3 regions of the Amycolatopsis sp. NPDC004368 genome follow, and region 1 is predicted to be linked to each of the others. Evidence: riboswitches for the same ligand, from Rfam matches in the RefSeq annotation. Region 1 holds a riboswitch; each other region holds the start of a gene.

The links. A riboswitch is a leader RNA that binds a small molecule or an ion and turns the genes downstream of it on or off. The one in region 1 is predicted to bind thiamine pyrophosphate.
Region 2: it holds a riboswitch for thiamine pyrophosphate, as region 1 does, so the genes downstream of both, thiC (phosphomethylpyrimidine synthase ThiC) here and ACWEOE_RS24360 (thiamine ABC transporter substrate-binding protein) in region 1, are expected to answer to the same signal.
Region 3: it holds a riboswitch for thiamine pyrophosphate, as region 1 does, so the genes downstream of both, thiO (glycine oxidase ThiO) here and ACWEOE_RS24360 (thiamine ABC transporter substrate-binding protein) in region 1, are expected to answer to the same signal.

Annotation. Positions count from the first base shown of each region.
Region 1 covers NZ_JBSGDT010000018.1:78,355-88,335, forward strand. Annotated here, with positions in the region: gene ACWEOE_RS24330 (response regulator transcription factor) at 1-203, opposite strand, end outside; gene ACWEOE_RS24335 (LolA family protein) at 349-1,461, shown strand; gene ACWEOE_RS24340 (ABC transporter ATP-binding protein) at 1,458-2,462, shown strand; gene ACWEOE_RS24345 (ABC transporter permease) at 2,573-3,451, shown strand; gene ACWEOE_RS24350 (ABC transporter ATP-binding protein) at 3,459-4,466, opposite strand; gene ACWEOE_RS24355 (ABC transporter permease) at 4,468-6,108, opposite strand; gene ACWEOE_RS24360 (thiamine ABC transporter substrate-binding protein) at 6,084-7,139, opposite strand; TPP riboswitch at 7,159-7,273, opposite strand; gene ACWEOE_RS24365 (4a-hydroxytetrahydrobiopterin dehydratase) at 7,307-7,588, shown strand; gene ACWEOE_RS24370 (hypothetical protein) at 8,160-8,471, opposite strand; gene ychF (redox-regulated ATPase YchF) at 8,506-9,588, opposite strand; gene ACWEOE_RS24380 (DNA-3-methyladenine glycosylase 2 family protein) at 9,691-9,981, shown strand, end outside.
Region 2 covers NZ_JBSGDT010000002.1:438,666-448,646, reverse strand. Annotated here, with positions in the region: gene ACWEOE_RS05650 (NADP-dependent oxidoreductase) at 1-730, opposite strand, end outside; gene ACWEOE_RS05645 (hypothetical protein) at 895-1,104, opposite strand; gene thiD (bifunctional hydroxymethylpyrimidine kinase/phosphomethylpyrimidine kinase) at 1,123-1,941, opposite strand; gene thiC (phosphomethylpyrimidine synthase ThiC) at 1,969-3,612, opposite strand; TPP riboswitch at 3,606-3,737, opposite strand; gene ACWEOE_RS05630 (glycoside hydrolase family 15 protein) at 3,876-6,044, shown strand; gene ACWEOE_RS05625 (peptide deformylase) at 6,113-6,682, opposite strand; gene ACWEOE_RS05620 (DUF3263 domain-containing protein) at 6,822-7,142, shown strand; gene ACWEOE_RS05615 (LytR C-terminal domain-containing protein) at 7,139-7,795, shown strand; gene ACWEOE_RS05610 (AAA family ATPase) at 7,844-9,981, opposite strand, start outside.
Region 3 covers NZ_JBSGDT010000002.1:451,933-461,913, forward strand. Annotated here, with positions in the region: gene ACWEOE_RS05670 (MarR family winged helix-turn-helix transcriptional regulator) at 1-5, opposite strand, end outside; gene thiG (thiazole synthase) at 196-951, opposite strand; gene thiS (sulfur carrier protein ThiS) at 954-1,154, opposite strand; gene thiO (glycine oxidase ThiO) at 1,154-2,230, opposite strand; TPP riboswitch at 2,224-2,329, opposite strand; gene thiE (thiamine phosphate synthase) at 2,360-3,025, shown strand; gene ACWEOE_RS05695 (hypothetical protein) at 3,039-3,818, opposite strand; gene ACWEOE_RS05700 (threonine ammonia-lyase) at 3,973-4,917, shown strand; gene ACWEOE_RS05705 (MFS transporter) at 4,919-6,457, opposite strand; gene ACWEOE_RS05710 (GntR family transcriptional regulator) at 6,552-7,304, opposite strand; gene ACWEOE_RS05715 (SIS domain-containing protein) at 7,460-8,503, shown strand; gene ACWEOE_RS05720 (N-acetylglucosamine kinase) at 8,500-9,516, shown strand; gene ACWEOE_RS05725 (DUF3159 domain-containing protein) at 9,624-9,981, opposite strand, start outside.

The sequences.
Region 1 (9,981 bases):
ACGCGGTAACCCGAGAGGCCGGGCAGCATGATGTCGAGCAGCACCACGTCGAACGCGCCGGTGCGCGCGAGCCGCAGCCCGGACGGTCCGTCGGCCGCCGTGACCACGTCCATGTCCTCCGCGCGCAGGCCGCGTTGCAGCGCCTTGAGCACGCCCGGCTCGTCGTCGACCACCAGCACCCGAGGTTTCACGAGTCTCATCATGGCCGGTTTGCGCAGGTCGTGCGCGAGCTCTCAGCGCGATCTCAGCGGCGGGGGCCGAACATTCAGGGGTATCTCAGCGTCGAGGGGGAAACGTCGGCGCCGGGAGCCGAGCACACTGGGGCTCGGGAACACAGGGAGAGACGACATGGATCCGAAGAAGAAGGCCATCACCGCGGCCGTCGTCGGTACCGCGCTCGGCGTCGGGGGGCTCGTGGTGGTCGCGATGCCGGCTTCGGCCGGCGACGCGCCGAAGCTGCCGGCGATCAGCGCCGAGGACCTCGTGCAGTCGGTGATGACGGCCGACCCCGGCCCGTTCGACGGCACCGTCAGCGTGAGCAACGACCTCGGCCTGCCCGCGATGGGCGCCGTGGGTGGCGCGGTTCCGGGGATGAGCGCGCTGAACATCGACTCGGCGCACGTGTTCAGCGACGGCACCGGCAAGGCCAAGATCTCGCTGACCAACGGCGCCTCGCAGGAGACGATCGTCCGCGACGGCACCGCCGTGTGGGACTACCACTCCGGCAACAACTCCGTGACGAAGACGACCATCCCGGCCGACGTCGCCACGAAGCACGCCCCGGACGCCGGCGAGATGACCGACCCGGCCACGGCGACGAAGGAGCTGCTCGCGAAGGTGCGCGAGAACAGCACGGTGTCGGTTGACGGCACCGCCAACGTCGCCGACCGTCCCGCGTACGAGCTGGTCTTCACCCCGAAGCCGACCGAACGCACGCTGCTGCGCGAAATCCGCGTGGCCGTGGACTCGCAGACCCGCATGCCGCTGCGGCTTTCGGTGCTGAGCAACGGAACCACGGCGCCGGCGCTGCAGGTGGCGTTCGAGGACGTGAAGTTCGCGCCGCAGCCGGCCGACTTGTTCACCTTCACGCCGCCGCAGGGCGCCAAGGTCACGGAGAAGACTGCGAAGGTCGAAGACGAGACCAAGGCCAAGGCCAAGGCGGACGAGGCCAAGCAGGACGTGAAGCTCGTCGGTGACGGCTGGGACACCGTCATCACGGGCAAGGTGCCGGCCGACGCGCTGGCGGGCAAGAAGCCGGCGGGTGCTCCGGGCGCTTCCGAGGGTCGCGGTGCCGACCCGCAGCAGCTGCTGAGCCGCTTCGCCAAGCGCGTGAACGGCACCTGGGGCAGCGGCTACCTGGTCACCACCAAGGTCGGCGGCGCGGTGCTGACCGACGACGGGCGGTTCGCCGCCGGTGCGGTGCCGGAGCAGGTGCTCTACGAGGCGCTGGGTCAGAAGTGACCGACACGACCAGTGCGGTCGAGGCCGGGGCGGGCATCTCCCAGGAGGTGTCCGCCCCGGCGGTCCCGCTCGCCGCGCGCACGCGCGGGCTGCGCAAGGTCTACCGCGGCACGGTCGCGGTGGACCACGTCGACCTCGACGTGCCCGAGGGCGCGGTGCTCGGCATGCTCGGGCCCAACGGTTCCGGCAAGACGACCACGATCCGCATGCTGCTCGGGCTGGTGCGGCCCACCGAGGGTGAGGTCGAGCTGCTCGGGCGGCCGATGCCGGAAGGCGCGGCGCACGCGTTGCCCGACGTCGGCGCGCTCGTGGAAGGGCCGGGCTTCCACCCGTTCCTCTCCGGGCGGGACAACCTGCTGCGGTTCGCCGCCGCCGAGCCGCGGCTGGCGGCGGGGGCGATTCCGGCGGCCGTGGACGGGGCGCTCGAACGCGTGGGGCTGACGGTGGCCGCGCGCCGCCGGTACAAGGGTTACTCGCTCGGCATGAAGCAGCGCATGGGCCTGGCCGCGGCGCTGCTCGTCCCGCGCCGGATGGTGATCCTCGACGAGCCGACCAACGGCCTCGACCCCGCCGGCACGCGGGAGATCCGCCGGATCATCGCCGATCTGCACGCCGACGGCTGCACCGTGGTCGTTTCCTCGCACCTGCTCGCCGAGGTGGAGGCGACCTGCACGCACGTCGCCGTGCTGCAGTCGGGCACGGTCGTGGCGCAGGGTGAGCTGGCCGAGCTGCTGGAGTCGGGCAACGCGGCGCTGCTCGTGCGCACGCCCGACGCGGAACAAGCCGTGGAAGTGCTGCGGGAGAACCGGATCGGTGCCCGGCTGACGCCCGACGGCGTGCGCGCGGACCTCACGGCCACGCCCGCACCGCGGGTGCTGCAAGTGCTCGTGGGCGCGGGCGTCGAGGTGCACGAGGCCACCCGCGCGCGGACCGGCCTGGAGGACCTGTTCGCCCGGCTCACCGAAGGGGCCAACGGCTCCGAGACTCAGGGGGACGCATGACCACCGCCGACGTACTCACTCCCGCGGAGGCGGCATGACCACCGCCGACGTACTCACTCCCGCGGAGGCGGCATGACCACCGCCGACGTACTCACTCCCGCGGAGGCGGCATGACTACTGCGATGCTCGCGGCTCCCGTGAGCCGCACGGGCCACGACACGGTGCCGCTGCCGCGGCTCGTCGCGGCCGAGCTGCGCTGGATTTTCCGGCGCCCGCGCACGCTGGCCGTGCTCGCGCTGCTGGCGGTGATCCCGATCGTGATCGGCATCGGCCTCACGTTGGTGGACGAAAGCGGCCCCGACGGCGGGCCGGCCGACGGCGACGCGGCGCTGCTCGCGGGCGCGGTGAACAACGCGTTCGTGCTGCCGGTCGCCGCGCTCACGATGACGCTGGCGTTGCTGCTGCCGCTGGCCTCGGCCATGGCGGGCGCCGACGCGATCGCCGGCGAAGCCGCCCACGGCACGTTGCGGGGCTGGCTCGTCGCCCCCGTCAGCCGCGGCCGGCTGCTGGTGGTGAAGGCGTTCGGCGTTGCCACCGTGTGTGTGGTCGCCGTGCTGGCGATGTGCTTCACCGGTGTGGTGACGGGGCTGATCATCAACGGCACCGGCTCGATGTTCACGCTGTCGGGCACCACGCTTTCCCTCGGCGCGGCGCTGGGCCGGATCCTGCTGCTGGCCGGGTGGATCGTGCTGCAGCTGTGGGCCGTCGGCGCGATCGCGCTGGCCGTGTCGAGCTTCACCGAACACCCGATGCTCGTGGTGTCGTCGGTGCTGGCGGGCGACATCCTGTTCACGATCCTGGGGTTCCTGACCTCGCTCGACTGGCTGCACCCGTTCCTGCTCACGCGCAACTGGAGCATGGCGCCGGCGGAGATCCTGCAAGACCCGATCGACGGCTCGATGCTCACCGAAGGCGCCCTGCGCGCCGCCTGCTACATCGTGGTCGGCCTGTCCATCGCCTACGGACGGCTCGCCACGCGCGACGGCTGACGGGGGTTCAGCCGACGAAGGCGATCCCGTCCGGGTCGAGTGCGAGCCGGACGGGATCGCCGGCGCGCAGGTCCGCCGCCACGGGGGCGACGGCGTCCACTGTGGATTCCTCGAGCCGCACCACCAGCCTGAGGTGCTCGCGGCGGTGCACGGCCGCCGCGACTTCGCCTTTCACACCGGTTTCGGCCACCCGCAACGCATGCGGACGCAGGCCGAGCCGCACTGGACCGTCGGGGGTCTCGGCGAGCACGACCTCGCCGAGGTCCGTGCGCATGACCCCGCCGGCCGCCATGCCTTCGACGAACGACGTGACGCCGAGGAACTTCGCGACGTCGTCGTCGGCCGGGTGCCGCCACACCGACCGCACGGCGCCCTCCTGGCGGATCTCACCGGCGTCGAGCACGGCCACGCGGTCGGCGAGCGTGAACGCCTCTTCCTGGTCGTGGGTGACCAGCAGCGCGGTGATCTTGCTGCGCCGCAACAGGTCCGCGAGGTCGATGGCCAGCTGTTCCCGCAGCCCCGCGTCGAGGCCGGACAGCGGTTCGTCGAGCAGCAGCAGCCGCGGTTCGGGCGCGAGCGCTCGGGCCAGAGCCACGCGCTGGGCCTGCCCGCCCGAGAGCTCGGTCACGCGCCGGCGTTCGAAACCCTTGAGCCCCACCAGTTCCAGCAGCTGCTCGACGCGGGCAGCGTGCTGTGCTTTGGGGATCCCGTGCATCCGCAGGCCAAAGGCGATGTTCGCGGCGACGTCGCGGTGCGGGAAGAGCTGGCCGTCCTGGAAAACCAGCCCGAAGCCGCGCCGGTGCACGGGGACGTCGGCGAGGTCCGTGCCGTCCCAGCACACTTCGCCCGACGTCATCGGTTCCAGGCCGGTGATGGCGCGCAGCAGCGTCGACTTGCCGGAGCCGGACGGGCCGAGCAGGGCGAGCACCTCGCCGTCGGCGATGTCGAGGCGGGCTTCGCGCACCGCGGCGAACGAGCCGTAGTGCACCGTGAGGTCGCGGACGGTCAGCGCCATGTCAGAACTCCCCCACCGAGCCGTGCCCGCGAACCGAGCCGAACCGGTCGATCAGCGCGACGGCCGCGACCGTCACGATCATGAGCAGCGCGCACGCGGCGTACGCCATCTGGTTGTTGAGCTCGCCGGGACGCGAGATGAGCGTCGCGACGGCCACCGGCAGCGTCGGCGCGTCGGGGCGGGCGAGGAAGCTCGTGGCGCCGAACTCGCCGAGCGCCACCACGAACCCGAACCCGGCGGCCGCGACGAGTGAACGCGCGGTGAGCGGCAGGTCGATCTCGCGCCACACCCGGGCCGGGCTCGCGCCGAGCGTCGAGGCGGCCTGGCGCAGGCGCACGTCGACCGCGCGCAGCACCGGCAGGATCATGCGCACGACAAGCGGGATGATCACCAGCGCCTGGGCGAGCGGCACGAGCAGCGGCGACGTGCGCAGGTCGCCGGGCAGCGCGTCGAGCGTCACGAGGTACCCGAAGCCGACCGTGACGGCGGAGACGCCGAGCGGCAGCATGAGCGCGGCGTCCATCGTCTCGCCCATGCCGCGCGCGAGGCGGCCGGGCGCACGTCTGAGCGCGACGAGCACCACGCTGGCGAGCACGCCGACGGCCATCGCGAGCAGCGTGGCGTCGGTGGCGGCGGCCAGGGAGTTCTTCGCGGCGAGCCAGCCGGAGATCTGCAGGGCGTCGTTCTGCCCGGTGGAGTTGAGTGCGCGGAACCCGGCGAGGCTCCAACCGTCCGGAGTGGACACCGATTCGACCAGCAGCGCGACGATCGGCGTCATCAGCAGGGCGATCACGACGGCCGCCGCGCCGACCGTCCACCACTCACCTTTTCGCGGTCGCCGGGGCGTGGCCTGCTTGAGCTTCACGGCGTTCTCGCGTCGTTTCCGGGCGATGGCCCCCACCGCGAGGGCGGCCAGCACGGCGGCGAACTGGATGAGCGAGAGCGCGGCCGCGCCGGAGAGGTCGAGCAGGTCGACCGTACGCAGGTAGATCTCGGTCTCGAGCGTGCGGTAGCGGCCGCCGCCGAGGATGAGCACCACGCCGAAACTGGTGGCGCAGAAGAGGAACACGACCGCCGCGGCCGACGCGACGGCCGGGCCGAGCGCGGGCAGCGTCACCGTGCGGAACGCGCGCCACGGCGAGGCCCCCAGCGCCCGCGCGGCCTCCGTCGCCCGCGGGTCGAGGTGGCTCCACAGCCCCGCGACCGTGCGGGCGACCACGGCCACATTGAAAAACGCGTTGGCCAGCACCAGCGGCAGCACCCCGCCGTCGGGCCACAGCGCCCGGAACGCGAGCCCGACGACCACCGTCGGCAGCACGAACGGCACCAGCACCAGCGTGCGCGCGAGACCGACGCCCGGCAGCTTCACGCGCGCGAGCACGTACGCCACCGGCAGCCCCGCGACCAGGGCGACGACCGTCGCCGCGGCGGCGCTGACCAGCGTGAACGCGGCGAGCTGCCACGTCTGCGCTTCGGCCAGCACCGTGTCCACGCCGCCGGCCGAGAAGCCGCGGCCGAGGATCGCGACGACCGGCCAGGCGAAGAACACGACCAGGAACGCGACGGGCAGCAGGCCGAGCAGCGCCAGGCCGGCCGTCCTGAGCGTTCGGGCCGGCGCTACGCGCCCATGAGCGAGCGCCATTCACCGATCCACTTCTCACGACCGGCCTGGATCTGGTCGGCGGGCAGCGCTGCGGGGTTCTGCGGCAGCGGTGCGGCCGAGGCCCAGCCGGCGGGCAGGTCGACGCCCTCGCGGGCCGGGTAGACGTACATGTTGGCCGCGACCGTCGACTGGAACTGCTGCGACAGCAGGAAGTCGACCACCTTCTGCGCCTGGGGCACCTGCTTGGAGCCGGCGAGCACACCGGCGTACTCGATCTGGCGGAAACACGTGTCGAGCAGCGCCTTCGTGCGCGGTTTGCCGTCGTCCCCGATCTCGGCGGCGGGCGAGGACGCGTAGGACACCACGATCGGGCGTGGGCCCTTGCCCGAGGAGCCGGAGAAGTCCTTCGTGTAGGCCTCTTCCCAGCCGCTGTCGACCTTGACGCCGTTGGCCTTCAGCTTCGTCCAGTAGTCGTGCCAGCCGGACTCGCCGTACTTCGCGACGGTGCCCAGCAGGAACGCCAGCCCGGGCGACGCGGTGGCCGCGCTCTCGGCGACGGTGAGGTCCTTGTACTTCGGGTCGGCCAGGTCGTCGTACGACTTGGGCTCGGGCAGGTTGTGCGTGGCGAAGTAGCCGGTGTCGATGTTCACGCACACGTCGCCGACGTCGACCGCACTCAGGCGGTGCTGCGGGTCGACGGAGTACCGCTGCGGCCCGCGATCCGCTTCGGGGCTCGTGTAGGCCTGGAAGACGCCTTCGTTGAGCGCCCGCGAGGCGAACGTGTTGTCGACGCCGAACGCGACGTCGCCGATCGGGTTGGCCTTGGTGAGCACCAGCTTGTTGGTGAGCTCCCCCGCGTCACCGGACTTGAGGATCTTGAGCTTGATCCCGGACTGCCGCTGAAACGCGTCGAGCACGTCCTGCGGCGCGGCGAACGAGTCGTGCGTGACGAGCGTGACGGTCGGGGTCTGCGGGGCTTCGCCGCCCTCGCCGCTCGAGAGCGAGCACGCACTCGCCAGCACGGCGACCGTGGCCAGGCCCAGCACGGTGCGTGCGGTCCGCGGAATCATCTGCCCTCCCTTGCGCCGCGTGCGGGGAGAGCAGCCCTCCCTGCGCCGGCATGATCCGGATTCAGGTGCGAACGGTCGCGGGCTTTCGCCGCCCGCCTCTCAGCCCGGCGTACCGGACTCCCGTGGCAACCGTGCAGCGTAGCCCAAACGGGTTCACCATTGGTCACATGCCGCAACTCCTCAACGACTCCGAGATCTCCTCCGCCCTGACCACCGTGCCTTCGTGGCGCCACGTCGGCGACACGATCACCCGATCGATCGAGCTCGTGTCCTTCCCGGACGCCGTGGCGTTCGTCGTCCGCGTCGGCTACCTCGCCGAGGCCGCCGACCACCACCCGGACATAGACATCCGCTGGCGCACGGTGTCGCTCACGCTGTCCACCCACTCCGCCGGCGGCCTGACCACGAAGGACTTCGACCTGGCTGCGTCGATCGACGCCACACTGTGACCTGATCGACTCCCGGCGCACCAACCCGTGGGTGACGCGTCCCCTCTTCGTACGCTTCTCCGAGGAGGTTTCGTGACCCAGGCCATCGTCGTCGGCACCAGTGCGTTCACCCTGATGGTGGCCTCCGCGGGTGGCGTCCTCTGGCGCACTTTCCGCGGGCGACGTGATCTCGACCACAAGCAGTAACGCGCCCCTTGATCAGCGCGCTATCCCAGCGGAATCGTCGGCCCACACCCCCGCTAGGACACGCGATGAACAACTCGCCCACTGCTCTTTCCGCCACCCAGCGCGCCTGGATCACCATGTTCGTCACTGCGTTCACGCTGGCTGCGCTGGTGGTGCTCGGCCTGCTGGGCTGAGGCGTTCTTTCACCCGTCGAAACAGCGGAGGGCCTGGTGCCGACGTGTCGGCATGAAGCGTTTCGCCGTCGGGTGCTTGGCAGTGGTGGGGACGCTCACCGTCGACCGAGCGGGCTACGACTTGGTCAACTCGTCCGAGAAGAGCTTCAAGCTAGCCGCTCTCATGCTCACGGCCGCACTGCGCGGGAGGGACGTGGAGCCCGACCGCAAGGTCAACGAGCCGCCATCTCTTCCATACGCTGGAACGCCAGCTCGGCGATCCTCAGCAGACGCGCGTAGTACGGGCGCCCCGCTTCAGGGAACTCGGACATCGAATCCTGCAGTCTCGCCTCGCACTCCGCGAGCCAGTTCCACTGGCGATCCGCCAGCAACTCCCCGCGAGACACCCTCTGCGACAACAGGTAGATGTCGGCATCGATCATCACGGCGCACACCGAGCCGTAGTCCTCGCCGCGGACGCCGTCGGGAGCAGGGAACGGTGTGGCGATGTGCTCGGCGAGGGCGGTTTCCTGCTCACGGTCCACCAAACCAGTCTGGAGTTTCCGCGCCGGAAGAGGTTCAGACGTTGAACCTGAACTCCACCACGTCACCGTCCGCCATCAGATAATCCTTGCCCTCCATCCGCACCTTCCCCGCCGCCCGTGCGGCCGCCATCGAGCCCGCCTCCATCAAGTCGGAGTAGGACACGATCTCCGCCTTGATGAAGCCGCGCTCGAAGTCCGTGTGGATGACGCCCGCGGCCTGCGGGGCGGTGGCGCCCTGGGGGATGGTCCACGCGCGGGATTCCTTCGGACCCGCGGTGAGGTAGGTCTGCAGGCCGAGCGTGTGGAAGCCGGCGCGGGCCAGGGCGTTGAGGCCCGGCTCGGCCTGGCCCACGGACTCCAGCAGCTCGCGGACGGACTCCTCGTCGTCGAGTTCCAGGAGCTCGGCTTCGACCTTCGCGTCGAGGAAGACGGCGTCGGCGGGGGCGACGAGTTTCTCCAGTTCCTCGCGGCGCGCGGGGTCGGTCAGCACGGGCTCGTCGGCGTTGAAGACGTACAGGAACGGCTTCGTGGTGAGCAGGCTCAGCTCGCGCAGCGCCTCGAAGTCCACTTCCTTCTGCGCCTGGAACAGGGTGCGGCCGGCGTCGAGGATTTCCTTGGCGCGCTGCGCGTTCTCCAGCGCCGGGCGCGCCTCCTTCTTGGTGCGCGCCTCCTTCTCGAGGCGGGGCAGGGCCTTGTCGAGCGTCTGCAGGTCGGCGAGGATCAGCTCGGTGTTGATGGTCTCGATGTCGCTCGACGGGTCGATGCGGCCGTCGACGTGGACCACGTCGGGGTCGTCGAACACGCGGATGACCTGGCAGATCGCGTTGGCCTCGCGGATGTTCGCCAGGAACTTGTTGCCCAGCCCGGCACCCTCGGACGCGCCCTTCACGATGCCCGCGATGTCCACAAAGGACACAACTGCCGGCACGATCTTCTCGGAGCTGTAGAGCTCCGCCAGCTTGCCGAGCCGCTCGTCCGGCAGCGGGACGACGCCGACGTTGGGCTCGATCGTCGCGAACGGGTAGTTCGCGGCGAGCACGTCGTTGCGGGTCAGCGCGTTGAACAGGGTGGACTTGCCGACGTTGGGCAGGCCGACGATACCGAGGGTCAGACTCACGACCGTTGAGTCTACGTGCCCGCCGAACACCCCGGCCGACCCGGTAACGCCGTGTCGGATTCCCGCCAGCCAAGTCGCTGGCCTGCTGGCACGATCGACGTCATGGCCACCACGACCGCCCCCCTCTGGCGCGACACCGAGCGCTGCTACCGCGCCGTCACCGCCCGCGACCAGCGGTTCGACGGTCAGTTCATCATGGCCGTGCGCACCACCGGCATCTACTGCCGCCCGTCGTGCCCGGCGATCACGCCGAAAGCCGAGAACGTGCGGTTCTTCCCCACCTCGGCCGCCGCCCAGGCCGGCGGGTTCCGCGCGTGCCGGCGCTGCCTGCCCGACGCCGTGCCGGGCTCACCCGACTGGAACGTGCGCGCCGACCTGGCCGCGCGCGCCATG
Region 2 (9,981 bases), on a different contig from region 1:
CTGCCGCGTCCCGCACCGCGGGGGCCACGCCGCCGGGCACGCTGATCACCAGCCCGCCTTGCTTCACCGCGGGCAACCACCGCAGATCAGCTGTCTCGCCGACGAGTCCCAAGTAGACGTCCACGTCGGTCGCCGTCACGGTTTTGTCGCGGTAGTCGAGGGGTTCGTCCACGCCGATCGAACGCAGGAAGCCGTGCTTGGCCGCACTCGCCGTGCCGAGCACATACGCTCCCCGCGCCTTGGCGATCTGCACCGCGAGGTGCCCCACGCCACCCGCGGCCGCGTCGACGAGCACCCGCTGTCCACCTCGGACACCAGCCACGTCCACCAGCGCTTGCCACGCCGTGAGCCCAGCCAGCGGCAACCCCGCCGCCTCCGCGTTCGACATCCCGGCCGGCTTGCGCACGAACTGCCGCGACGGCGCCGTCACGTACTCCGCGTAGGCACCGGCCTCGCGCGGGAACCACGGCATCCCCAGCACCTCGTCACCGACCTGGACGCCGGTCGCCCCGAACCCCACCTCCTCGACCACGCCCGACACATCCCAGCCCAGCGTGTACGGTGGCCGCCCCAGGAACACCTCGTGTGCCCGCGACTTCCAGTCCACGGGATTCACCCCGGCCGCGCGCACCCGCACCAACACCTCGGTCGGCCCGGGCACCGGCCGCGGCACCTCGACGACCTCCAGCACCTCGGGGCCGCCGAACTCCTGCTGGGTCACCACACGCATGTCGGATCTCTCCTTCTGATCGGTTCCGGCTGCCCGCGTCCATGCTCGGTGCGGTGGCGCACCACGGACAACACGCGCTCGCTCCATCCCGTGAACTGACCGAGCCCCCACGCGACGTTGGTTGCGCTCAACGCGCCGAACGCCGTATGGGGTGGCTTCGGACCTCAGCTGAACCGCGGCGGTGGCTTCAGCACACTCGCCCGGTAATCCGTCACCGCCCGGCTCTCCGCGATGCCCGGTTTGGGATTCAGCCCCCACTTCCGGATCACCTTCAGCGCCGCCGCCGGCTGGTGGTTCGACACCAGGCGGTCGACTTCGAACTGCAGGTCCAACGGCATCTGGGCCCACAGGGCGCGGGCTGCTTCGTCGCTCACGAACCCGAGTGTGGCCCGTCAGTCGGCGAGGCGCCAGAAGGGCGAGACCGGCCCCACGCCCGCGCCGAGCGGGTACGCCTCAGCCACGCAGCGTTCGATGAAGCGCTTCGCCTCGGAGACGGCGGTCGGCACGTCGGCGCCGCGGGCCAGCGACGACGTGATCGCCGAGGCCATCGTGTCGCCGCCGCCGTGGGTGTTGTCCGTGGCGATGCGCGGGCCGCTGAGCTCGACGACGTCGGTGCCGTTCGTGAGCAGGTCGACGCAGTCCTCGGCCTCGTACAGGTGCCCGCCCTTCACGAGCACCCACTCGGAACCGAACTCCAGCAACGCGTCGGCCGCGGTGCGCTGGGTCTCCGCGCCGGTGACCGTGATGCCGGTGAGCAGCCGCACCTCGTCGAGGTTCGGCGTGACCAGCGTGGCGCGCGGGAAGAGTTCGGTGCGGATGGCCTCGAGCGCCTCCTCGCGCAGCAGCGCGTGGCCGGTCATCGACGCGGCCACCGGGTCGACCACGAACGGCGTGTCCGTGTTCCGTCCGATGCGGACCTCGTCGAGGGTTTTCGCCACGGCCTGGATGATGCCGGCCGTGGCGAGCATCCCGGTCTTGGCCGCGTTCACGCCCATGTCGCCGGCCACGGCCTTGATCTGCGCCGTGACGACGTCGACCGGGATCTCCGTGAAACCCTGCACGCCCAACGAGTTCTGGACCGTGACGGCGGTGAGCGCGACGAGCCCGTGCACGCCGTGGGCGAAGAACGTGCGCAGGTCGGCCTGCACGCCCGCACCGCCGCCGGAGTCGGATCCGGCGATGGTGAGGGCGGTGCGGGGTGTGTCAGTCATGACTGTTGCCTCTGATTGCTGGTGGAGCTACTGCCCGACGACCGGGAGGTAGACCTTGTTGCCCTGCTCGCCGAACTCGGCCGACTTCTCCGCCATGCCGGCCTCGATGGCCTCGACAGTGGACAGACCGTGCTCCTCGGCGTACTTGCGCACGTCGTGGGTGATCCGCATCGAGCAGAACTTCGGCCCGCACATCGAGCAGAAGTGCGCGGTCTTCGCCGGCTCCGCGGGCAGCGTCTCGTCGTGGTACGAACGCGCGGTGTCGGGGTCCAGTGCCAGGTTGAACTGGTCGTTCCAGCGGAACTCGAAGCGGGCCTTGGACAGCTCGTCGTCCCACTCGTGCGCGTGCGGGTGACCCTTGGCGAGGTCGGCGGAGTGCGCGGCGATCTTGTACGTGATCACACCGGTCTTCACGTCGTCGCGGTTGGGCAGGCCGAGGTGCTCCTTCGGCGTGACGTAGCAGAGCATCGCCGTGCCGTACCAGCCGATCTGCGCCGCACCGATCGCGGAGGTGATGTGGTCGTAGGCCGGTGCGATGTCCGTCGCGAGTGGACCGAGGGTGTAGAACGGCGCCTCGCCGGTGAGCTGCTCCTCGAGCTCCACGTTCTCCTTGATCTTGTGCATCGGCACGTGGCCGGGGCCCTCGATCATCACCTGCACGTCGTGCTCGCGGGCGATGTGCGTGAGCTCACCGAGGGTTTCGAGCTCGGCGAACTGCGCGCGGTCGTTGGCGTCGGCGATCGAGCCGGGGCGCAGGCCGTCGCCGAGGGAGAACGTGACGTCGTACTTGCGCAGGATCTCGCAGAGTTCCTCGAAGTTCGTGTACAGGAAGGATTCCTTGTGGTGCGCGAGGCACCACGCCGCCATGATCGAACCACCGCGGCTCACGATGCCGGTCACGCGGCGCGCGGTGAGCGGGATGTAACGCAGCAGCACGCCCGCGTGCACGGTGACGTAGTCCACGCCCTGCTCGCACTGCTCGACGATCGTGTCGCGGTAGACCTCCCACGACAGCTTTTCCGGCTCCCCGTTGACCTTCTCCAGTGCCTGGTAGATCGGCACGGTGCCCACTGGCACGGGGGAGTTGCGCACGATCCACTCGCGCGTCTCGTGGATGCGCTTGCCGGTGGACAGGTCCATGATCGTGTCGGCGCCCCAGCGGGTGGCCCACACCATCTTGTCGACCTCTTCCTCCACTGAGGACCAGACGGCCGAGTTGCCCATGTTGGCGTTGATCTTCACCAGGAACTTCTTGCCGATGATCATCGGCTCGCTCTCCGGGTGCTTGCGGTTCGCGGGGATCACCGCCCGCCCGCGCGCCACCTCGTCGCGCACGAACTCGGGTGAGCACCGCTCGCGCGCGGCGATGAACTCCATCTCGCGCGTGATCACGCCGGCTTTGGCCCAGCCGAGCTGGGTGTTGTGCGCGCGGCCGTCGGCCCAGCCCGCGCGCAGCGGGTGAAGTCCATTGTGGACGTCGATCTGTGCTTCCGGGTCGGTGTACGGCCCGGACGTGTCGTACACGTCGAAGTGCTCACCGTTCGACAGGTCGATGCGCCGCGCCGGAACCCGCAGGCCCGACTCGGTGCGGTGGTAGACCTTGTGCGATCCGGTGATCGGTCCCGTGGTCACGGAAGGCGTGATGGTGGGGTCGTTCTCCAGCGTCGTCAACGACGTTCACTCCCTACGCCGGCATTACCCGGTCAGGTTCATGCGGTCGGCGGCACCGGGTGTCCGCAGATGGACACCAGCCGCCCTCTCAGCCCGCCAAGGCGCGAGCTCCCGCGTTGGTATGAGGTTGTCCCCCGACCATGCCACGGGAGATCACGGGAGCACAAGGAGACTTGTCGACCCGTGTGTTCTTCACCGGATCGGAGCATGCGGACGGCAGGAGTTCACGTGACAATCACTTCCGACGACTTCGGGGGTGTCTCGTGCGGAAAGTCCTGCTCACCGCGCTGGTGGCGGCGTTGGCGATGACAGCGGTCCCGGCTGCCTCGGCCGCCTCGGCGGCTCGAGGCGAAGCGCCAGGTGGGCCGGGTGTCCATCCGAGCTGGCTGCCGGCGGACAAGACGGGCTTCGGCACGGCCCGTGACCGCGCGAGCGACGTGTGGTTCACGCTGCAGGGCGGGCGCATGTCGGAGGTCTACTACCCCGATCTGTCGACGCCGAGCGTGCGCTCGCTCGACCTCGTGGTGAGCGACGGGCGGACCTTCGCGACGCTCGCGTCGGCCGCCCGCTCGCAGCAGGTGCGGCGGGTCGACGACCTCACCTACGAGCAGACCAGCGTCGACGACCAGCACCGGTGGCGGTTGCGCCGCACGTACGTGACGGATCCCGCGCGGGCGAGCGTGCTCGTGGACGTGGAGTTCACGTCGCTGACCGGGCGGCCGTATTCGCTCTACGCGGTGGCGGACCCGGACCTGACGAACGACGGCAGCGACGATTCGGCGACCGCTTCCGGCCGGGTCGTGGCGGCTTCCGACAGTTCCACGGCGGCCGCCCTGACGGCTGCTCCGGCGTTTTCCCGGACCTCCGTCGGATATGCGGGGGTATCGGACGGCGCGACGCAGCTGTTGTCGTCGCGGAAACTGGTCGCGTATTCCCGTGCGGCGAACGGAAACGTCGTGCTCACCGGGCAGACGACGGCGGATGGTGTTCGCTCGAAGCACATCACGTTGTCACTGGGAATGGGCTTGTCTCCGGCTGCGGCCATGTCGACTTCCCAGGCTTCCGCCCGCCGCGGTTTCCGCGCGATTTCGGCCGACTATTCCCGAGGCTGGCGCAATTACCTGAACGACGTGCATTCGGCGCCGGCCTCACTCGTCACGTCGGCGTCGCGCGATTTGTACCGCGCCTCCGTGCTGACACTGGCGGCGAGCGAGGACAAACACCACCCGGGCGCGTTCATCGCTTCGCCGAGCATGCCGTGGCGGTTCGGCAACAACGATCCGGCGTACTCGCCGTCCGGCACCTACCACCTGGTCTGGCCGCGCGACCTCTACCAGATCGCCACGGGAATGCTCGCCGCAGGCGACCGCGCCGCGGCCGACCGGTCCGTCGACTACCTCTTCGGCACGCAGCAGCTGCCCGACGGTCACCTGCCCCAGAACAGCAACGTCGACGGCACGCCGTACTGGACCTCGATCCAGCTCGACGAGACCGCGCTGCCGATCGTGCTCGCGCAGCAGCTCGGCCGCACCGACCTGTGGCCGAACGTCCGGCGCGCCGCCGAGTTCCTGTTGTCCTACCGCTCGGCCGACGGCAAGGCCTCGCCGTACACGCAGCAAGAACGCTGGGAAGAGCAGGACGGCTACTCGCCCTCCACCATCGCCGCGGTGATCGCGGGCCTCGTCTGCGCCGCCGACCTGGCCCGCCACGCCGGCGCCCTCTCCGACGCGGCGCGCTACCTCGCGACCGCCGACCGCTTCAAGGCCGACCTGGCGCACCAGACCGTGACCACGAACGGCCCGCTCTCCCCGAAGCCGTACTTCGTCCGCCTCACCAAGAACGGCGACGCCGACTCGACCGTGAGCTACAACCTCGGCAACTCGTCCCTGACCGTCGACCAGCGCTCCGTCACAGACGCCGGCTTCCTCGAGCTCGTCCGCCTGGGCATCTACCCGGCCGACGACCCGGTGATCCGCAACAGCATCAACGTCACCGACGCCGACATCTCCTTCACCACCCCCGCGGGCCAGTTCTGGCACCGCTACACGGCCGACGGCTACGGCGAACAACCCGACGGCTCACCGTGGGACTACACGTTCCCCTCCGAAAGCCGCGCCACCTACGGTCGCCTCTGGCCCCTGCTCTCCGGCGAACGCGGCGAATACGACCTGGCTTCGGGCAACCGCCTGTCCGCGTTGCGCCGCCTCACCGACCTGTCGCACGCCGCAGGCTCCTCCGACACCATGCCGGAGCAGGTCTGGGACGAAAACCCGCCCTCGGGCACACCCGGCCACGCCCCGGGCACCCCGACCGCTTCAGCGACACCACTGGCTTGGACGCACGCGCAGTACATCCGGCTGGCGTGGTCGGTGGCCGCGGGTCATCCGGTGGAGCAGCCGGCGGTGGTGCGGGAACACTTCCTCGGACGCTGAAACGCGAAGTCTCCCGGTCCTGACCCGGGACCGGGAGACTTGGCGACAACGTGCCGAACAGCCAGACCTCAGGCCTCAGCCGGCTCGTCCTTCGGCGGCAACCAGCTCAGCCCCGGTACACCCCACTTGTTCTTCTTCAGCATCTTCTTCGCCGCGCGCGCGTGGCGGCCCACCAAGCGGTCCAGGTACAGGTGGCCGTCGAGGTGGTCGGTTTCGTGCTGGAGGCAGCGGGCGAAGTAGCCGGTGCCCTCGACTGAGACGGGGGCACCCGTCACGTCGAAGCCGGTCACGCGGGCCCACGAGGCGCGCCCGGTGGGGTAGGACTCGCCGGGCACGGAGAGGCAGCCTTCCCAGTCGTCGTCCGGGTCGGGCATGGTTTCGGGGATCTCCGAGGTCTCCAGGCGTGGGTTCACCACCAGGCCGCGGTGCTCGACGCCCTCGTCGTCGGGGCAGTCGTACACGAACAGGCGCAGGTCGAGGCCGATCTGGTTGGCCGCGAGGCCTACGCCTTCGGCGGCGTACATCGTCTCGAACATGTCCTCGGTCAGCGTGCGCAGCTGCTCGTCGAACTCCGTGACCTCACGGGTCGGCTGGTGCAGCACGGGATCGCCGGCGATGCGGATGGGGTGGACGGTCACGAGCAGCGAGTTTAGTCGGACCCGTCTGATACACCTGGATCGGACCGTGACGCGCCGTGTCGGATGCCCATGTCGTGCGTGGGTTCCGTGGTTGAATGGCGCCCGCGGAAGGACAGCCGACACCGATTGCGAGGACCGCATGGACGCCGCGGAGTCGATGGCTGCCGACCAGCCGTCGCCGCCGGAACACCCGCTGGAGACTGTGGGTGGCCTGACCGAGCGTGAGGTGGAGATCCTCGCGTTCGAGCGTCAGTGGTGGCGGCACGCCGGCGCCAAGGAGAACGCCATCCGGGAACGGTTCTCGCTGTCCTCTACCCGCTACTACCAGCTGCTGAACACACTGCTGGAAAAGCCTGAGGCCATGGCGGCCGACCCGATGCTGGTGAAGCGGCTGCGCAAGACGCGCGCCGCCCGGCAGCGCAAGCGCGGCGCCAGGCGGCTGGGGATCGAACTGTCATGAGCTTCTTCTCGGGGCTGTCCCGGCCCATGCGGGCCGCGGGCGTCGCGCTCATCGGCGTCGCTGTGATCGCCGCGATCGTGGGCGGCGTGACCGCGTTGTCTGGTGGCGGATCGAATGACAACAACGCCGGGCCCACCAGTACAAGCGGATCGCCGTCGTCGCAGCAGTCCACGGCCGGGTCGTCGTCCTCCACGGCGCCGACCTCGTCGTCGTCCGCTTCCTCGACGGCTCCCGCGTCACCGTCGGCCAGCTCATCCGGGCAGCCCGGCCAACCGGGTCAGCCTGGGCAGCCCGGCCAGCCCGGGGGACAGCAGGGTCAGCCGGGACAGCCCGGTGGCCAGCAGGCGTCCAACAAGTGGGTGACCGTGCGGGTCTACAACAACTCCACGATCCCGCACCTCGCCGAGCAGGCGGCCAACGACTTCCGCGCCTCCGGCTGGAACGTCCCCGAGGTCGGCAACTACCCGCAGGGCATCATCCAGCACACCACGGCCTACTTCCGGCCGGGCACCGACGAGGAAGCCGCCGCGAAGCAGCTGGCCGCCGAGTTCGGTTTCCAGGCCCAGCCGCGGTTCGACGGCATCCAGAACTCCAGCCCCGGCGTGATCGTGATCATCACGAAGGACTACCAGAGCGGCCACAAGGGCAGCTGACCGAAAAGGGACCCACCTCGCGAGACGAGGTGGGTCCCTTTCTTCGAGTCAGCGTTCCTGCTGCGCCTGCGCGTACGCCTCGAGCGTCGCCAGCTGCGCCGGGTCCAGCGACGGCCGCACGACCGTGCGGGCCTTCTCCAGGTGCGCGGCGGTGACCACGTGTGCTTCGAGTGACTCGCGCATCGCCGTGAGCGCGGCCTCGCGGATGAGCGCGGCGCAGTCGGCGGCGGAGTAACCGTCCAGGGTGGACGCGATGGCCGTCAGATCCACATCGGACGCCAACGGCGTGTTCTTCGACGTCGCCTTGAGGATCGCGGCACGCGACTCGGCGTCGGGCGGCGGCACGTAGATGCGCCGCTCCAGCCGGCCGGGTCGCAGCAGCGCCGGGTCCACGAGCTCCGGCCGGTTCGTGGCGCCCAGCACCACGACCTCACGCATGGGTTCCACGCCGTCGAGCTCGGTGAGCAGGGCCGCGACCACGCGGTCGGCCACCCCCGAGTCGGACGACTGCCCGCGCCGCGGCGCCAGCGCGTCGATCTCGTCGAGGAAGATCAGCGACGGCGCCGCGTCGGCCGCCCGCCGGAACAGGTCGCGCACGGCCCGCTCCGACTCGCCGACCCACTTGTCCAGCAGCTCGGCGCCCTTGATCGCGAACACGTTGAGCGCACCCGTGCCGGCCAGCGCGCGCACGAGGAACGTCTTGCCACCACCGGGCGGGCCGTAGAGCAGCACGCCACGTGGCGGGTCGATGCCCAGGCGGGCGAAGGAATCCGGGTACCGCAGCGGCCACAGCACGGTCTCGGTGAGAGCCTGCTTGACGTCGATCATGTTGCCCACGTCGTCGAGCGTCAGCCCGCCTGTGGCCAGGTTGTCCGAAGTGGACAGCGAGATCGGCCGCACGGTGGCGAGCGCGTCGAGCAGGTCGTGCTGCGAGATCCGCGGCTCGGCGGCGTCGCGCTGGCGCAGCGCGGCGCGCAGGGCGGCGTCGCGGCGCAGGGCGATGAGGTCGGCGGCCACGAACCCGGGTGTCTTCTCGGCGAGCACGCCCAGGTCGGCCCCGGTTTCCACGGGCACGTCACGCAGCAGGATCCGCAACAGCTCCACGCGGGTCTTGGCGTCGGGCAGCGGCAGGCCGAGCTCGCGGTCGAGCAGGTCGGCGGTGCGCAGCCGCGGGTCCACGGACTCGGCGCGCTGCGTCGTCGCCACCACGGCCACCCCCTCGCGGCGCAGTGCCGCGCGCAGCTCTTCGAGCACGATGGTCGCCACCGGCGGCGGCTGCGTGGCGGGCAGTAGGGCGTCGACGTCGTTGATCAGCAGCACACCGGGCCCGTCGCCCTCGGCGGCACGCGTCAGGGCTTCGCGCAGGCGCGCGTGGGCCGCGTTCGGCTCCAGCACGGCGATGTTGGGCGCGACCAGCGACACCACCCGCACCTTCTCGGCGTGGGCCACCGAGCGCACGAGCGTTGCCTTGCCGACGCCCTCCGGTCCGCTCAGCAGCACGCCCAGGTGTGCCGACGTGCCGAGCCGCGCCAACAGCTCCGGCCGCCGGAACGCCAGATCGAACCACTCGGCGAGCTTGCGCGCGGCCCCGTCCGCCCCCACCAGGTCGGCGACGGACGGAATCGGCTCCTCGATCTCCTGGGGCTTGGTCTCCTCGACGACCTCCGCGTCGAGGTAGTCCTCGGCCGCCGTCACGGCCGTCGCGCGCACGAGGGCGGTCGCGCTGCGCGTGGGCACGGTGTCGGTGGGCGTCTCACCCGTGCGCGCGCCGCCCCGCCAGCTGACCACAGTGGACGGTCCCACCACGACCACCCCGGCGGGTTCCGTGGCGGTCACCGTGAGCAGCTCGTTGGTCCACGTCGTGCCGATGGCCCGCGACAGCTGCCCGCGCACGGCCGCGACGTCCGAACCCGGCGCCGGCGCCAGGTCCTGCGGAAGCAGCGACACCGCGTCGCCCCGCGTGAGTACCTTGCCGGTCAACGCGAGCCGCAGCGTCTGCGGCGGCACGGACACGCTGGCCAGCCGGGAACCGGACACCGTCACGGTCTTGGCGGCCGCCACCTCGGCCGGCGTCACCACGATCTCGGCGCCCTCGGACACCCCGAGGTTCGACATCGTCACGTCGTCGGTCAGCACCACCCCCGGCAAGCCTTCTTCCGCGGGCGCGGCGAGCGCGGCGCTGCGCC
Region 3 (9,981 bases), on a different contig from region 1:
GTCACGGCTGGCTCCTCCTGCCGCTGATGCCCGCCGCCTTTGCGCCGGAAATGTGCCGTCCACCATACGGCCTGCCGGTGCTCGTTCCGCGTTAAGCGCGGCCGAAATCACCGACCGGTGCCACGAATGCGGCCCGCTTGCACCACGTGGCTTACCCGGGGTTACCCCGTCGGCACCCCGGAAGCCACCAGAACCTCAGCGGGGCGGGCTCGACGCGTGGGCCCAGAACCGCTGCGGCACCCGTCCGGCGTCGTGCGCCAGCCGGCCCGCCTCGACACCCGCGCGCATGGCCGCGGCCATCCGTTCGGGGTCCTTCGCGCGCGTGACCGCGGTGGACAGCAGCACGGCGTCGCAGCCGAGCTCCATGGCCAGGCAGGCGTCGGAAGCGGTGCCGATGCCCGCGTCGAGCACCACGGGGACCATCGCGCGCGAAACGATCAGCTCGATGTTGTGCGGGTTGCGGATGCCGAGACCGGTACCGATCGGCGCGCCCAGCGGCATCACGGCCGCGCAGCCGGCTTCTTCGAGCCGCAGCGCGAGGACCGGGTCGTCGTTGGTGTACGCGAGCACGGTGAAGCCGTCGGCGGCCAGCTGTTCGGCGGCGTCGAGCGTTTCGAACGGGTCGGGCAGCAGCGTGCGGTCGTCGGCGTGGACCTCGAGCTTGATGAGGTCCGTGTCGAGGGCCTCGCGCGCCAGCTGCGCGGTGAGCACGGCTTCGGCGGCCGTGCGGCAGCCCGCCGTGTTGGGCAGCAGCTTGATCCCGAGGCGCCGCACGAGGCCCAGCACGCCGGTGCCGCCGTCGGCGTCGGCCTTGCGCATCGCGACGGTGGTGAGCTCGGTGCCCGACGCGACCAGCGCGCGCTCCAGCACCGACAGGTTCGCGGCCCCACCGGTCCCGATGATCAGCCGCGACGAGAGCTTGTGCTCGCCGATGACCAGGGCGTCGTCCATCGTCAGCCTCCCTGCACCGCGGTCAGCACGTCGATGTCCGCGCCCATGGGCACCACCGACTCGGCCCAGTCGCCGCGGCGCACGACCTCGCCGTTCACCGCGACGGCCACGCCCTGGCGGCTGACGTCCAGCGCGTCGAGCACCTCGGACACGGTGGCGCCGTCGGGGAACTCGCGCCAGCTCCCGTTGACCTTGATCTCCATCAGACTCGCTCCTTTTCCAGCAACCGGGACGGCGCGGCCGCCCCGATCTCGTCCGGGGGCGCCTCGCCGGCCAGCCACGCGACCACGGCGTCAGCGGTCACGGGCGCCATCAGCAGGCCGTTGCGGTGGTGCCCGGTCGCCGCGTACACGCCTTCGCCGAGCTCACCGACGTACGGCAGCGCGTCGCGGCTGCCCGCGCGCAACCCCGCCGCGATCTCGACGAGCTCGTACTCCGTGATCCCGGGCAGGATCCGTTCGGCGCCTTCCAGCAGCTCACGCACGCCCCGCGCGGTCACGGCCTCGTCGAAGCCCGCTTCGTACTGCGTCGCGCCGAGCACCAGCTCGCCGTCGGCGCGGGGCACGAGGTAGATCGGCCGGCCCTCCACCACCGCGCGCACCGTGTACGGCGGGGGCGGCAGGCAGCCACGACGGGGCCGCAGCCGGAGGATCTCGCCCTTGAGCGGGCGCACGGCGTCGGCCAGCTGCGGGTGCAGCCCACCCGTCCAGGCGCCGGCCGCCAGCACGACGCGACCGCGGACCTCGTCGAGGCGCTCGACTCGCTCGGCGCGGAACGCAACCCCGCGCTTCTCGCACGCCTCGACCAGCGCCGTGAGCAGCTTCCGGTTGTCCACAGCCAGGTCGCCCGGCACGTGCAGACCGCTGCGCACCGCGCCCAGACCGGGCGCGAGCCGCCGGGCCGCGCGGCCGGTGAGCCGCTCGACGTCGCGGCCCAGCGAGGTCAGGTACTCGGCGAGGATGTCGAGGTGGCCGGCGTCGGCGCTGTCGAACGCGACGACGATCGTGCCGTGCTCGGCCAGCCCCGGGTCCGTGCCCTCGGCCGATAGCTCGCGCGCGAACGCCGGCCAGCGCCGCAGCGACTCCTCGCCCAGGCGGAGCACGTGTTCCTCACCCGGCCACGCCTCCGTGACCGGTGCCAGCATGCCGCCGGCCAGCCACGACGCGCCGCGCGCGGGGGCGGGGTCGACCACCGTGACGCGGTGGCCGCGGGCCGCCGCGCGCCAGGCCGCGGACAGGCCGATGACACCACCGCCGACGACGGTGAGGGTCTCGCTCATGGGATCACGCTCCCTGCGCCGGCATGACCCGGATCAGGTTCCACGGTCGGAGCGGCAGCTCCCTCTCAGCCCGTGCCTCGGGCTCCCGTGCGGACCACCCCACTGTAGTGCGCGGGTAACGTCCCCGCCATGCCCGCCCTGACCGGATCACAGATCCGCACCCGCCTGGCCGACTCGCGCCTGTACCTGTGCACCGACGCCCGCTCGTCGCGCGGCGACCTCGCCGAGTTCATCGACGCGGCGCTGGCCGGCGGCGTCGACATCGTGCAGCTGCGGGACAAGACGAACGGCTCGCCGCTCGAAGCCGCGCACGAGATCGCCGCGCTGGAAGTGCTCGCCGAAGCGTGCGCGCGCCACGGTGCGCTGCTCTCGGTGAACGACCGGGCCGACGTCGCCCTGGCAGTGGGCGCCGACGTGCTGCACCTGGGCCAGGACGACATCCCGGTGCCGCTCGCGCGCCGGATCCTGGGCGAGGACGTGGTGATCGGGCGCTCGACGCATTCGCCTCAGCAGGCCACGGCGGCCGCGGCCGAGGACGGCGTGGACTACTTCTGCACCGGCCCGTGCTGGCCGACCCCGACCAAGCCCGGCCGCTACGCCCCTGGCCTCGACCTGGTGCGCGCGACCGCGGAGACCGGCACCGACCGGCCGTGGTTCGCGATCGGGGGCATCGACAACGAGCGGCTGCCGCAGGTGCTGGCCGCCGGGGCGGCGCGGATCGTGGTGGTTCGCGCGATCACCGAGGCCGAGGACCCGAAGGCGGCGGCGCAGACGTTGAAGGCCCAGCTGGGTTAGGGGCTCGGCTCGATCAGGGGCTGGGCGTTCCCGAGGGGGCGCCCTGCGTCTGCGGCGCGCTCGGCGTGGTCGAGGCGGCTCCGCCGGTGCTCGACGGCGGCGGTGCGCTCTCGGAGCTGTCCGAGGTCGGGCTTTCGCTGGACGACGTGCTGGACGAAGACGAGCTCGGCGGCGGCGAGTTCGATTCGGTCTCGCTGGGCGGCGCGGTGTGCTCCGAGGTCGTGGGCGGGTTCGTATCCTGCTCCTGGTGCTGACTCGTGCCCGGATCGTGGCGGAAGACGCCGGGCCCTGGCCCCCCGGCCGCCTCGATCGCAAAGCTGACGCCGATCGCGATGGCCGTGCCGACGACGCTCACGCCGATGATGATCGGCCAGCGCAGCTTCCTGAGCTTGTCGCCGAAGGACTCCTCGGGCTCGGCCGGCGCAGTCAGCTTCGAGATCCGCACCGTCGGCATCTCCGACGGGTCGAGCGGCAGCAGCACGGTGGGCATCTGCGCGGGATCCTCGACCGGCGCCAGGCCGGGCTTGCTGCCCCGCCGCTGTCCCGCCGTCACCAGCGCGGCGCGCGCCTTCAGCGCCGCCTCGCGCGTGCGCTGCAGCGAACGCAGGTACAGCTCGGCGCCCACGGTGGTGATCACGCTCGCCACGCCGGCCCCCACGACCGTGCCCGCCACGCCGAGCGTCGAACCCAGCATCGCGGCCGTGACGGCGGCCAGTGCCGTCGCCACCACCTGTGCCGGGCGGAAGCTCTTCTTCTCGCCCTGCTCCGAGGTCTTTTCCTGCTGCTGACTCATGATCCCGATCTACTGGTGCCCGCCATTTCCCCTCCGGGGTTCCAACGAGTAAGGCGTGCGAGGAACTCCCCGCGTTGCCCATCCGTGAGCGAGGACACGTTGACTGTCCATAGTGGATGGACTACGCCTCACGCTTTCCTGACATACTCCCCACATGCGATTGGTGACGATCTCCGACATCGAGGCCGCGGCGAAGCGCGTGGCCGACCACGCGGTGCACACGCCGCTCCTGCGCCAGCCCTGGGCCGAGGGCGAACTGTGGCTCAAACCCGAGAGCCTGCAACAGATCGGCGCGTTCAAGATCCGCGGCGCGTACAACGCGATCGCCTCACTCCACGACGCGGAGCGCGCACGCGGTGTGGTCGCCTACTCCAGCGGCAACCACGCGCAGGCGGTCGCCTACTCCGCGAACGCCTTCGGGATCCCGGCGGTGATCGTGGTGCCCGACGTGGCCCCGCGGCTCAAGGTCGAGGCCACCCGGCGCTGGGGCGCCGAAGTGGTGGAGGTCCCGATCGCCGATCAGGAACCGGTTGCGGCGAAGCTGGCCCAGGAACGCGGGCTCACCTTCATCCCGCCGTTCGACCACCTCGACGTGATCGCGGGCCAGGGCACGGCGGGCCTGGAAATCGCGACCGACCTGCCGGACGTCGACACAGTGCTCGTGCCGGTGAGCGGCGGCGGGTTCGCCTCCGGCGTCGGCACGGCGATCAAGGCGCTGTGCCCTGGCGCGAAGGTCATCGCCATCGAGCCCGAGCTGGCCGGCGACACCGCCGAGAGCCTGCGCGCCGGCCGGCGGATCGCATGGCCCATGGAACTGCGGGCGCGCACGATCGCCGACGGCCTGCGCGCCCAGCCGTCGGACCTCACGTTCGCCCACCTGCGCGGCGTGCTCGACGGCATCGTCGCCGTGACCGAGGACGAGATCCGCGACGCCGTTCGCGTGCTGGCCCGGCGGGCGCGGCTCGTGGCCGAGCCCAGCGGCGCCACGACGGCCGCCGCGTTCCTGCACCACGCCGGCGAGCTGCCGGGCGGCAAGACGGTGGCCGTGGTGTCCGGCGGCAACATCGACCCGTCGATGCTGGCCGAGCTCCTCACGTAGGTCAGTCGCGCGGTGGGCCGGGGCGGACGTGGGTGGGCGGGGCGTCCACTCCGCAGGTGAGGCACTCGCCGGGGTGGGGTGATTCGTCGTCCGCGGTTCGCGCGGGAGCGCCGGAAACCACCCCGGCGTCCTCCGGTGCGGCGAGCACGCCGTTGTGAATCCCCAACGCGATGAGGCCGCCGGCGATCGCCAGCACGGCGCAGATGAGCAACGCCATGCGCCATCCGGCGGTCAGCGCGACGGGGTCCCGGTAGGCCGAACCGGTGAGTCCGGCCGCCGCGGGCAGGACGGCGACCGCAAGAAGACCACCCGTTCGGGCGATCGCGTTGTTCACTCCGGAGGCGACACCGGCGTAGCGGTCGGGGGCCGCGGCGAGCACCGTCGCGGTCACCGGCGCCACCGTGCACGCGAGCCCCAGGCCGAACACGACCACCGCGGGGAAGACCGAACCGAGGTAGGAGGACCCCGGTCCGACGCGGATCAGCAGCAGGATGCCGACGCCGATCACGATGGGTCCGACCACCAGCTGCAGCCTCGGGCCGATGCGCTGCGCCAGCGCGCCGGAGCGTCCGGAGAGCAGCAGCATGATGATCGTGATCGGCAGCCCGGCCAGGCCCGCGAGCGTCGGCGGGTAGTTCAGGGAGACCTGCAGCTGCAGGACCAGCAGCATCAGCACGGCGCCGAGGGCGGCGTAGACCACGAACGTGAGGGCGTTGGACAGCGAGAACGTGCGGTCGCGGAACAGGCTCGGCGGCACCAGCGGCTCGCGCGAGTGGTGCTGCAGCCAGAGGAACACACCCATCCCGGCGATGCCGGCGACCAGCGCGATCAGCACGATCGGGTCGCCGACACCGCGTCCGGGTGCTTCGACCAGCGCACCGGTGAGCCCGGCGAGCCCGATCGCGCCCGTCGCCGCGGCCGTGAAGTCGGGGTGGCCGGTGGCCGTCTCGTCGCGCGACTCGGGCACGAACTTCAGCGCCATGAGCACCACGACGATGGCCAGCGGCACGTTGATCAGGAACGCCAGCCGCCAGGACCAGACCTGAACGAGCACGCCGCCGAGCAGTGGTCCGGCCGCGGCGGCCAGACCACCGAGTCCGGACCACGCGCCGATCGCGCGAGCCCGGTCCTTGTGCGCGAACGCGGACTGCAGGATCGCCAGCGACCCGGGGGTGAGCAACGCGCCGCCGATGCCCTGGACGATCCGGAAGACCACCAGTTCCGTGGTCGAGGTGGCGATGGAGCACAGGCCCGACGCGACGCCGAACCAGACCACGCCGATCAGGAACACGCGGCGCCGGCCGTAGCGGTCCCCGAGCGAGCCGGCCACGAGGATCAGCGCGGCCAGCGCCAGCATGTAGCCGTCGAGGATCCACTGCAGGCCGGCGACGGTGGCACCCAGCTCCTCACCGATCCTGGGCAGCGCGACGTTGACGATCGTGCCGTCGAGCATGGCCATGCCCGAGCCGAGGATCGTCGTGGCCAGCACCCCGCGGGCGAGCGGGGTGCCCCAGCTGATGCCGCGGTCCGTCGTGGTCACCGGGCCGTCACCGGGCGCGTCCGGAAAGTCATCCGCACACGGTGACGAACCGGACGCCCGGGCGCAACCACCCACGCCCGGAGCCCGCGCCGGCTCACGGCAACAGCGTCGTGACGAACTTGTAGCGGTCGCCGCGGTAGACCGAGCGCGCGAACTCCACCGGCTTGCCGTCGGTGGCGAACGAGTGCCGCGTCAGCATCATCACCGGCATGCCGACGTCAGCGCCGAGCATCTCGGCTTCCTGCGGGCCGGCGAGCGAGGTCTCGATCGTCTCCTCGGCGCGCTCGAGTTCGACGCCGTAGTGCTCACGAAGCACTGCGTAGAGCGACCCGCCGCCCGAAATGTGCTTGCGCAACCCCCGGAAGCGCCCGAGCGGCAGGTGCGTCGTCTCCAGCGCCATCGGCTGGGAATCGGCCAGCCGCAGACGGCGAAGGCGAAGAATTTTCGCACCCTGGCGGATCGCGAGCAGTTTCGCGAGTTCGCCCTCCACCGGCAATTCCTCGAGTTCGAGCAGTTTCGACGACGGCTTCAGGCCCTGCTTGCGCATGTCCTCGGTGTACGAGGACAGCTGCAGCCGCTGCGCCAGCTTCGGCTCGGCCGCGAACGTGCCCTTGCCCTGAACGCGGTGCAGGCGGCCTTCGGCCGTCAGGTCCGCCAGCGCCTGCCGCACGGTGGTGCGCGAGACGGTGAACTCGCCCGCCAGCGCCCGTTCCGTCGGGATCGGTGAGCCCGGCGGCATGGCGTCGAGCAGATCCAGCAGGTGCTGTTTCAGCGCCCAGTACTTGGGTTCGCGCTGACCGCGAACACCGACCGTCCCCGCCTCACTCGCGGGGGATGTCTCCAACATGACCGGCTCCCTCAGCTTTCCCTCACTATCGCGCCACTTCCCCGCCAAGAAACGTACCCTTCACCACAAACGCTCCGCCCGGCTAGCATTGGTCTAGACCTGACCGCACGCCGCTCAGCACACCCGGGGCTGGAGTCCCGGCGGAGAGGAAAGTGATGACCCAACAACATCCCGGCGAGCACATGGCCGCGGAAATCTCGGAGCAGCCTGCCGTACTGGCCGGGCTCGTCGAGCGGCAGGGGGAAATAGCGGAAGTAGCTGAAAAGATTTCACAAAAGCCGCCCCGTTTCGCCTTGCTCGCCGCACGGGGTTCGAGTGACCACGCTGCGTTGTACGCCAAATACCTGATCGAGGTGCTCCTGGGTCTTCCCGCGGGGCTCGTCTCACCGTCCACCGCCACGCTCTACGGCGCACGGCCAGACCTGCGCGACGTGCTCTTCGTCACCGTGAGCCAGAGCGGCGGCTCACCCGACCTCATCGAAGTCACCGAAGCCGCGCGGCGCCAGGGCGCGCTCACGGTGTCGGTCACGAACACGCCGGACTCGCCGCTGCGTGCGGCGGCCGAGCTGGGCGTGGACATCGGAGCCGGCGTGGAGAAGGCCGTGGCCGCGACGAAGACGTACTCGGCGACGCTGCTCGCGCTGTACCTGTTCATCGACGCCGTGCGCGGCGGCAAGGCCGAGGACGCCCAGCAGCTCGGCGAGCTCGCGCAGCAGACGCTCGACGGCTCGGTCGAAGGCGTGCAGCGCGCGGTGGACCGCTACCGCTTCGTCGACCGCGTGCTCACCACCGGCCGCGGCTACTCGTACGCGACTGCGCTCGAAGGGTCGCTGAAGCTGGCGGAGACGAGCTACCTCGCCGCCCGCGCGTACAGCGGCGCGGACTTGCTGCACGGTCCGGTCGCGGCCGTCGACCGCGAGACCGCCGTGCTCGCGGTGACCAGCGCCGGCCACGGCGGCTCGGCGATGGGCGAGGTGCTCGACGCCGTCGGCAAGCGCGGCGCCGACGTGCTCGCGGTGGGCTCGGCGTCGGCCGACGTGCCGGCCGCGCTGCGGATCCCCGTGGCGCAGACGGCGGAGGAGCTGGCGCCGATCCTGGAGATCCTGCCGATCCAGCGCATCGCGCTCGGGCTCTCGCTCGCCCGCGGCGGCGACCCGGACAGCCCGCGCGGCCTGCTGAAGGTGACCAAGACCCGGTGAGCCTGGTCGTCGGCGTGGACGCCGGTGGCACGTCGACGCGAGCGATCGCGATCGACGCCACCGGCGCCGTGCTCGGTTCGGCCACGGCCGGCGGCGCCAACCCCAACTCGCACCCGCCCGCCGAAGCCGCCGCCCGCATCGCCTCGGCGATCGAGACGGCGCTCGGCGGGCGGACCGACGTGGGCGCCGCCGTGGTCGGGCTGGCCGGGGTCAGCAAGCTGTCGGATCCCGCCGTCGCGGACGTGTTCGCCCAGGCGTGGCAACGGATCGGGCTGGGCGGTGCCGTTCGGACGGTGGCCGACGCGGAGGTCGCGTACGCCTCCGCGACGGCGGCTCCCGACGGCACGGTGCTCGTGGCGGGCACCGGCTCGATCGCGGGCCGGATCCGCGGCCGGCGCATGATCGCCACGGCGGGCGGCTACGGCTGGCTGCTCGGCGACGAGGGTTCGGCGTACTGGCTCGGGCGCGAGGCCGTGAGATCCACTTTGGAGGCGCTCGGGCGCGGACCGGAGCTAGCGGGGCTGGCGGCCGCCGTGCTCGCCGAGGCGTTCGGACCGTCCGCTGTGGACGCTCGCGGAATCGTGACCGAACCCGGCCGGTCGCAATCGGACAACCTTGCTTTCCCGAATTCACCGGTCACGGAAGCGAATCGGTTGGGCACCGCGCGTGCGCTCATCACGAAGGTCAACGCCGAGCCGCCCATCCGGCTCGCCCGCTTCGCGCCCCTCGTGAGTGCCGCGGCGGCCGCCGGCGAGCCGGTCGCGACCGGAATCGTGGCCCGGGCAGCCGACCTCCTCGTCGCCACGGCCCTCGCCACGCGCGACCCGGGCGAAAAAACTCCCGTGGTGCTCGTGGGCAGTGTCCTCACCGGAACCGGCCCGGTGGGACCGCTCGTGCGGGCGGGGCTGGCCGGTCTCGACGTACTGACCAGCTCCGACGGAGTCCTCGGGGCCGCGTGGCTGGCCGCGGTGGACACTTGGGGAGAGGCGGCGGCGCGGCCTTCGGGACGCTGAATGCGACCAAAACCCGGTTCGAAGTGTCCAAACCGTCGACTCAACCCCTCCGGTCCGGGTACCGTAGGCATCGGCCCCCGGACCCTCCCCCCTCGCCGGGGGCCGCCTTATGTCCTGGGTTCGCCTTCCGAATCCGGTTCCGGAGCCAATCGCAGTCCGGGATGGTCGGCCGGCAGCGCCTTGTACAGCACCCAGCCGCTCACCGCCACCGTCGCCGCGACCAGGGGCCACGAGAGCGCCGTGCGCGCGATGCCGAGAGCGACCACCTGCCCGGCCCACCACAGCGCTCCGTAGACCACCACGCGGATCAGGTACTGCAGCACCCACACCCAGCTCGCCCACGAGTAGGCGCGCAGCAACGCGGGGTCACGGCGCCAGCGCGTCTTCTGCCCGATCAGGAGCCCCACGATCACGCCCAGCAACGGCCAGCGCACCACGATGCTGGCGGCGAAGAGCAGGGCGCTC